Regions from separate parts of the Serratia ficaria genome, predicted to be linked through region 2. Evidence: predicted binding sites of a transcription regulator. Region 2 holds the regulator's gene; the other holds the start of a gene.

Region 1 (3,424 bases), 950 kb from region 2:
CAGGGGCCCATGCCGACCCGGGTGCGCCGGCGCAGATCAACCAGGTTGTTGACGGTCAGCGAATTGACCGCATAGCACACCTCACCGACGGTCACCGCTTCGCATTCGCACACCAGGCCGTTGTCGAGCCGATCGCCGGCCGGCACCTGGCTAGCGAGATCGCCGTGGCGATATACCGCCGAACCGCGAATGCTGGCGGGCAGAGAAACCACGCGGCGCGCCGTTTCTTCCGCCGTCTGACGCGAACCGGGCAGCGCCGCCTGCGCGGTGGTGCAGGGGCTGTTCAGGCCCAATTTTTCACACAGCTTGTCGGTGGCCCACTGCGCCATCAGCCGATAGGTCATCAGCTTGCCGCCGGTAATGGTGATAAACCCCTCCAGCCCGTCGCGTTCGGCGTGGTCGAGCAGCACGATGCCGCGGCTGACGTTGCGCCCGTTCGGGTCGTCGTCGCTGGCCACCAGCGGCCGTACGCCGGCATAGGCGCGCAGAATGCGGGTCTGCGCCAGCTCGGGCGCCAGCAGCGCACCCTCGCGGATCAGGATGTCCACCTCCTGCGGCGTCACCTGCATGTTGTCGATCTGGTCGTAGTCGATATGGGTGGAGGTGGTGCCAATCAGCGAGATGGTGTCGCCCGGCACCAGAATGTCGGCGTCCGCCGGTTTGCGGCAGCGGTTGATCACCCGGTTGTTGATGCGATGGCCGAGGATCAGCAACGCCCCCTTGGCCGGGAACATGCGCACCCGCAGATCGGCGTATTCGGCAATCTGCTGGCCCCAAATGCCCGCCGCGTTGACCACCATGGCGGCGTGCAAATCGTACCTTCTCCGGTTTTGATGGTCGAAAACGCGCACGCCGGTCACGCGATCGCCCGCGCGCAACAAACCGACCACCTGATGATAGGTGAGGCTCCGCGCGCCGTGCTCACGGGCGTCCAGCATGTTGGCGGCGGTCAGGCGGAACGGATCGACGGTGCCGTCCGGCACGCGCACCGCGCCGATCAGCGCCGGATTGGCCGCCGGCTCCAGGCGCAGGGCCAGCTGTGGATCGATCGCCTCGGCGTCGATGCCCGCCGCGCGGCAGGCGGCGATAAACGGCTGCTGATAGTCCAGCGGATCCTGCGGCAGGGTGATGAACAGCCCCTCTGTCGCTTCGATGCAATGGTGGGCGATGCGTTTCAGGATGCGATTTTCTTCGATGCATTCACGCGCCGACTCGCCGTCGGTGACCGCATAGCGCGCGCCGCTGTGCAGCAGGCCATGATTGCGGCCGGTGGCGCCGGTGGCGATATCGTGGCGCTCCAGCAGGATGCAGCGCAGCCCCCGGCGCGCGCAGTCGCGCGCAATGCCGGCGCCGGTCGCGCCGCCGCCGATGATGATCACATCCGTTTCGTCGTCCGCCGAATGGCTGCTCATAACGTTCCCCCAGGATCCGTGGTGATGCTCCCTATTGGGCCACGGTTACTGAGGGTTTTGTTTGATAAGGAACAATAACGAACCTTAAACGAAAGAAAAATGTCCACAAAAAACCATGAATGTGATCATTGTCACGATTTTTGGCCCTTTTTCTATTTCATAACGTTAACGAATCGCTCAAAATCCGCCGTAGTTTCATAAAAGTGTAACATTTGCGCCATTCATCACAGCGACACCAGGCGTATTTGACTAGGATGGCGCTCGTTATGGAACAAAAAAACACCACATTCGATATCCGCTCAATCATCAAATGAACGTAAAAGGTCATATTGATGTGATAACAGATAAAGCCATCGGAGGCGCTCATGTTGAGTATTTTTAAGCCGGCAGCACACATTTCCCGTGTGCCGGTCGACAAGGTCGACCCGCTCTACCGTAAATTGCGCTGGCAAATTTTTATGGGGATCTTCTTCGGTTATGCCGCCTACTATCTGGTGCGCAAGAACTTCACCCTGGCAATGCCGTACCTGATCGATCAGGGTTTCAGCCGCGGCGACCTCGGTTTCGCGCTGTCGGGCATTTCCATCGCCTACGGTTTTTCCAAATTCATCATGGGTTCGGTCTCCGACCGCTCCAACCCGCGGGTATTCCTGCCCGCCGGCCTGATCCTCGCCGCGGCGGTGATGCTGTTCATGGGCTTCGTGCCATGGGCCACCTCCAGCATCGCGGTGATGTTCGTGCTGCTGTTCCTGTGCGGCTGGTTCCAGGGCATGGGTTGGCCGCCGTGCGGCCGCACCATGGTGCACTGGTGGTCGCAGAAAGAACGCGGCAGCATCGTTTCGGTGTGGAACTGCGCCCACAACGTGGGTGGCGGCCTGCCGCCGCTGCTGTTCCTGCTGGGCATGGCCTGGTTCAACGACTGGCACGCGGCGCTGTACATGCCGGCCTTCGGCGCCATTCTGGTGGCCCTGATCGCCTTCGGCCTGATGCGCGATACTCCGCAGTCCTGCGGCCTGCCGCCGATTGAAGAGTACAAGAACGACTATCCGGACGACTACAGCGAGAAAGCCGAAGAAGAGCTGACCGCCAAGCAGATCTTCATGCAGTACATCCTGCCGAACAAGCTGCTGTGGTACATCGCGGTCGCCAACGTGTTCGTTTACCTGCTGCGTTACGGCATCCTCGACTGGTCGCCGACCTACCTGAAAGAAGTGAAGCACTTCGCGCTGGACAAGTCCTCCTGGGCTTACTTCCTGTACGAATACGCCGGTATCCCGGGCACCCTGCTGTGCGGCTGGATGTCGGATAAAGTGTTCAAGGGCAACCGCGGCGCCACCGGTGTGTTCTTCATGACCCTGGTGACCATCGCCACCGTCGTTTACTGGCTCAACCCGGTCGGCAACCCTGGCATCGACATGGCCTGCATGATCACCATCGGCTTCCTGATTTACGGTCCGGTGATGCTGATCGGCCTGCACGCGCTGGAGCTGGCGCCGAAGAAAGCCGCCGGCACCGCCGCGGGCTTTACCGGCCTGTTCGGTTACCTGGGCGGCTCGGTCGCCGCCAGCGCCATCGTCGGCTACACCGTGGACTACTTCGGTTGGGACGGCGGCTTTATGGTGATGATCGGCGGCAGCGTCGGCGCAGTACTGCTGCTGTTGCTGACCATGCTGAGCGAGAAAAAACACCACGCGGAAATCGCCGCCGGCAAACGCGGCTAAGCATTATCGCATCATCTTTACCCTATGAATTTCGAGTTGCAGCTAGGCGGCCAGCTCACTCATCCCCAGGCGCTTACTTTAGTAAGTAACTGGGGTGAGTGAGCGCAGGTAACAACGCTGCAACTTGAAAGGCGACGGGTAAAAAGGCCGCACTGCGGCCTTTTTACTACCCTGCCCCCAACAACATGGAGAACCACAGAATGCGGACTCAAGTTAAAGCCCTGCTGACAGGGATTATCCTCGCCACCTCAATGGCCGGCGCCGCCCATGCCGCCGATGACAAGGTGGTGA
Region 2 (3,424 bases):
CATCAGATTGGCCAGGGTATCGGAACCGACGCTGGACAGGTTGCCCGACAGCATGCCGTCAGGCTGCGCCAATGCGCCGCGACCGGCCAGCAGCGCCAGGCAAAGCAACAGCCATCGGGAAATTCGGGTCATACCGGTGTCTCGCGCGTTAATTTTTCACCGCATTCTCTGATAAAGCGGCGGGAACAATCAACCGGTTAGGCAAGGTAAAGATGAATCGCGTGCCGCTCCCCGGCTCGCTGAGGATTTCCAGCCGCGCATCGTGGTGGCTGAGCGCGTGCTTGACGATCGCCAGCCCCAGCCCGCTGCCGCCGGTCTGGCGCGAGCGCGCCTTGTCGACGCGGTAAAAGCGCTCGGTCAGGCGCGGTATATGTTCGGCGGCGATGCCCGGCCCGTTGTCGCTGACCTGGAACTGCGCGCCCTGCGGCGTCTGCTGCCAGCTCACTTCGATATTGGTGCCCTTCGGCGTGTGATTGACCGCGTTATACACCAGGTTCGACACCGCGCTGCGCAGCTGATCGTCGTTGCCGAACACCTTAAGCTGCTCGTTCACCCGGAAGGTGATTTCGTGGTTGCCGCCGCTCAGCGACTGCGCTTCGCGCTGCAGCACCCGCAGCATCAGCGGAATGTCCACCCGTTCATTCATTTCCACGTTGGGCGCCGCCTCGATGCGCGACAGCGTCAGCAGCTGCTTGACCAGCCCGTCCATGCGCCGGGTCTGCTCCTGCATGGTGCCCAGCGCCCTGCCGCGCAGCGAGCCGTCCAGCTCTTCGTCGCTCATCATCTCCAGGTAGCCCTGCAGCACCGTCAGCGGCGTGCGCAGCTCGTGGCTGACGTTGGCGAAGAAGTTGCGCCGCGCGCCTTCCAACTGGCGCATTTGGGTGACGTCGCGCGCCACCATCAGCAGCTGCCCCTCGGAATAGGGCATCACGCGGAATTCGACGTAGTGTTCGTTATTCAGCTGCAGCGTCAGCGGGCGCGAGAACTCCTGCTGTTGCAGGTAGTGGGTGAATTCGGGGTAACGCAGCAGGTTGAGGATATGCTGGCCGTTGTCTTCCGGCCAGCGGAAGCCCAGCAGGTGTTGCGCCAGCCCGTTGCACCAAAAGATGTTGCCTTCGACGGTGGTCATCACCACCGCATCGGGCAGCGATTCGGCTCCGCTGCGGAAACGCTTGATCAACAAGGCCAGCTCGCGGCGGCGGCGGCGATTGCGCTGCTGCATCTGGTACAGCCCGTAGAACAGCGGCTCCCAGCTCCAGCGCCCCGGGGGCGGCGTCATGCTGCGATCGACCCACAGCCAGTGAGAGAGTTTGAGTTGGTTATAAAAATTCCAGGCCAGCGCCGCCAGCGCGGACGCCAGCAGGAACCAGGGCAGATAACCGAAAATCAGGCCCAGCAGCAAGGCGGGCAGACAGAAAAGGGCCAGCTCCAGGGCCAGCCTCTTCCACGACAGACGTTCTAACACGGCATATTCTCCAGCGCGGCGCGATCAGTAGCGCGTTGAGAACCGGTAGCCGGTGCCCCGAACGGTTTGAACCATTTTATCATGACCACTGGTCTCTAACGCCTTGCGGAGCCGACGGATATGCACGTCAACGGTACGGTCTTCCACATAAACGTTAGTGCCCCAGACGTGATTAAGCAACTGTTCGCGGCTATAAACACGCTCCGGATGGGTCATAAAGAAGTGCAGCAGTTTGAACTCGGTCGGCCCCATATCCAGCGCCTGATCGTTGGCCATCACGCGGTGTGAGGAAGGGTCCAGGCTCAGCCCTTGCATTTCAATCACTTCTTCCACCGCCATCGGGGAGATGCGGCGCATTACCGCCTTGATGCGCGCCACCAGCTCCTTGGGCGAGAAAGGTTTGGTGATGTAATCGTCCGCCCCCACTTCCAGGCCGCGCACCCGATCTTCTTCTTCGCCGCGCGCGGTCAGCATCATCACCGGAATGTCGCGGGTCAGCGCTTCGCGCTTCATATGTTTGATAAACTGAATGCCGGAACCTCCGGGCAACATCCAGTCGAGCAACACCAAATCAGGGAACGGCTCAGACAGGCGCGTCACGGCGCTGTCATAATCCTCGGCTTCCAACGGTTGGTAACCATTCTGTTCCAACACAAAGCACACCATCTCACGGATCGGCGCTTCGTCTTCCACCACCAGTATGCGTCTTGCCATCGTCAATCCTGCCAATGTGTTAGCGATCACAGTTGATTGCGGGCGCCATTATGCGTCAGTTTTGTGACACTTTTATGAAAAAAAGGGATGGTTATAGGCAGTAAGCATAGCGATTATTTTTTACATAAAAGAAAAATCATTCGGTTGTCATAATGATTGCGTCACGACAGCCGCTGCCGCGCCCTTTATAATCCTCGCCATTACCTTATCGCCCCGGGAGTGTCATGCGCCTGATCCACACCTCTGACTGGCATCTTGGCCAGTACTTTTTCACCAAGAGCCGCGCCGCCGAGCATCAGGCTTTCTTGCGCTGGCTGATCGAACGGATCGAACAACAGCAGGTGGATGCGCTGATCGTCGCCGGCGACCTGTTCGATACCGGCTCCCCGCCCAGCTACGCCCGCGAGCTGTATAACCGCTTTGTGGTGGAGCTGCGGCGCACCGGCTGCCAGCTGGTGGTGCTGGGCGGCAACCACGACTCGGTGGCGACGCTGAACGAATCGCGCGAGCTGCTTTCCTGCCTGAACGCGACGGTGATCGCCAACGCGCAGAGCGACATCGAACGGCAAATTCTGGTGCTGAACCAACGCGACGGCCAGCCGGGCGCGGTGTTGTGCGCCATCCCGTTCCTGCGGCCGCGCGACCTGCTCACCAGCCGCGCCGGCGAATCCGGCGCGCAGAAGCAGCTGGCGCTGCAGGAAGCGATCGCCGAACATTATCAGGCGCTGTATCGGGCGGCCTGCGACCGCCGCGACCAACTGGGATTGCCGCTGCCGATCGTCGCCACCGGCCACCTGACCACCGTCGGCGTCACCGCCTCCGACTCGGTGCGCGATATCTACATCGGCACGCTGGACGCCTTCCCGGCGCAGGCGTTTCCCCCCGCCGACTACATTGCGCTGGGCCATATTCATCGCGCGCAAAACGTCGCCAAGTCGGAGCATATTCGCTACAGCGGCTCGCCTATCCCGCTCAGCTTCGATGAACTGGGCAAGGCCAAAAGCGTGTTCATGGTCGACTTCGCCGCCGGCGCCCTGCAGCAGGTGACGCCGCTGGAGATCCCCAGCTTCCAGCCTATGCGGCTGATCAAGGGCGATTTGCCGCAGATAGAGCAACAACTGCGGCAGTTCGCCGATTATCAAGGCGAATTGCCGGTATGGCTGGATATCGAGGTGGCGACCCAGGACTACCTCAGCGACATTCAGCGCCGCATCCAGCTGCTGGCGGATGAGCTGCCGGTGGAGG

The links. Region 2 encodes PhoB, which activates phosphate uptake and scavenging genes when phosphate is short. Its sites were predicted from a motif close to CTGTCATAAAACTGNCNNAT; they were not measured.
Region 1: the regulator PhoB is predicted to act here: its motif matches at 1,605-1,624, upstream of glpT (glycerol-3-phosphate transporter).

Annotation. Positions count from the first base shown of each region.
Region 1 is NZ_LT906479.1:197,978-201,401, reverse strand. Features, by position in the region: gene glpA (anaerobic glycerol-3-phosphate dehydrogenase subunit A) at 1-1,412, opposite strand, end outside; gene glpT (glycerol-3-phosphate transporter) at 1,778-3,133, shown strand; gene glpQ (glycerophosphodiester phosphodiesterase) at 3,334-3,424, shown strand, end outside.
Region 2 is NZ_LT906479.1:1,146,295-1,149,718, reverse strand. Features, by position in the region: gene CKW09_RS05385 (PstS family phosphate ABC transporter substrate-binding protein) at 1-132, opposite strand, end outside; gene phoR (phosphate regulon sensor histidine kinase PhoR) at 149-1,465, opposite strand; gene phoB (phosphate response regulator transcription factor PhoB) at 1,490-2,179, opposite strand; gene sbcD (exonuclease subunit SbcD) at 2,404-3,424, shown strand, end outside.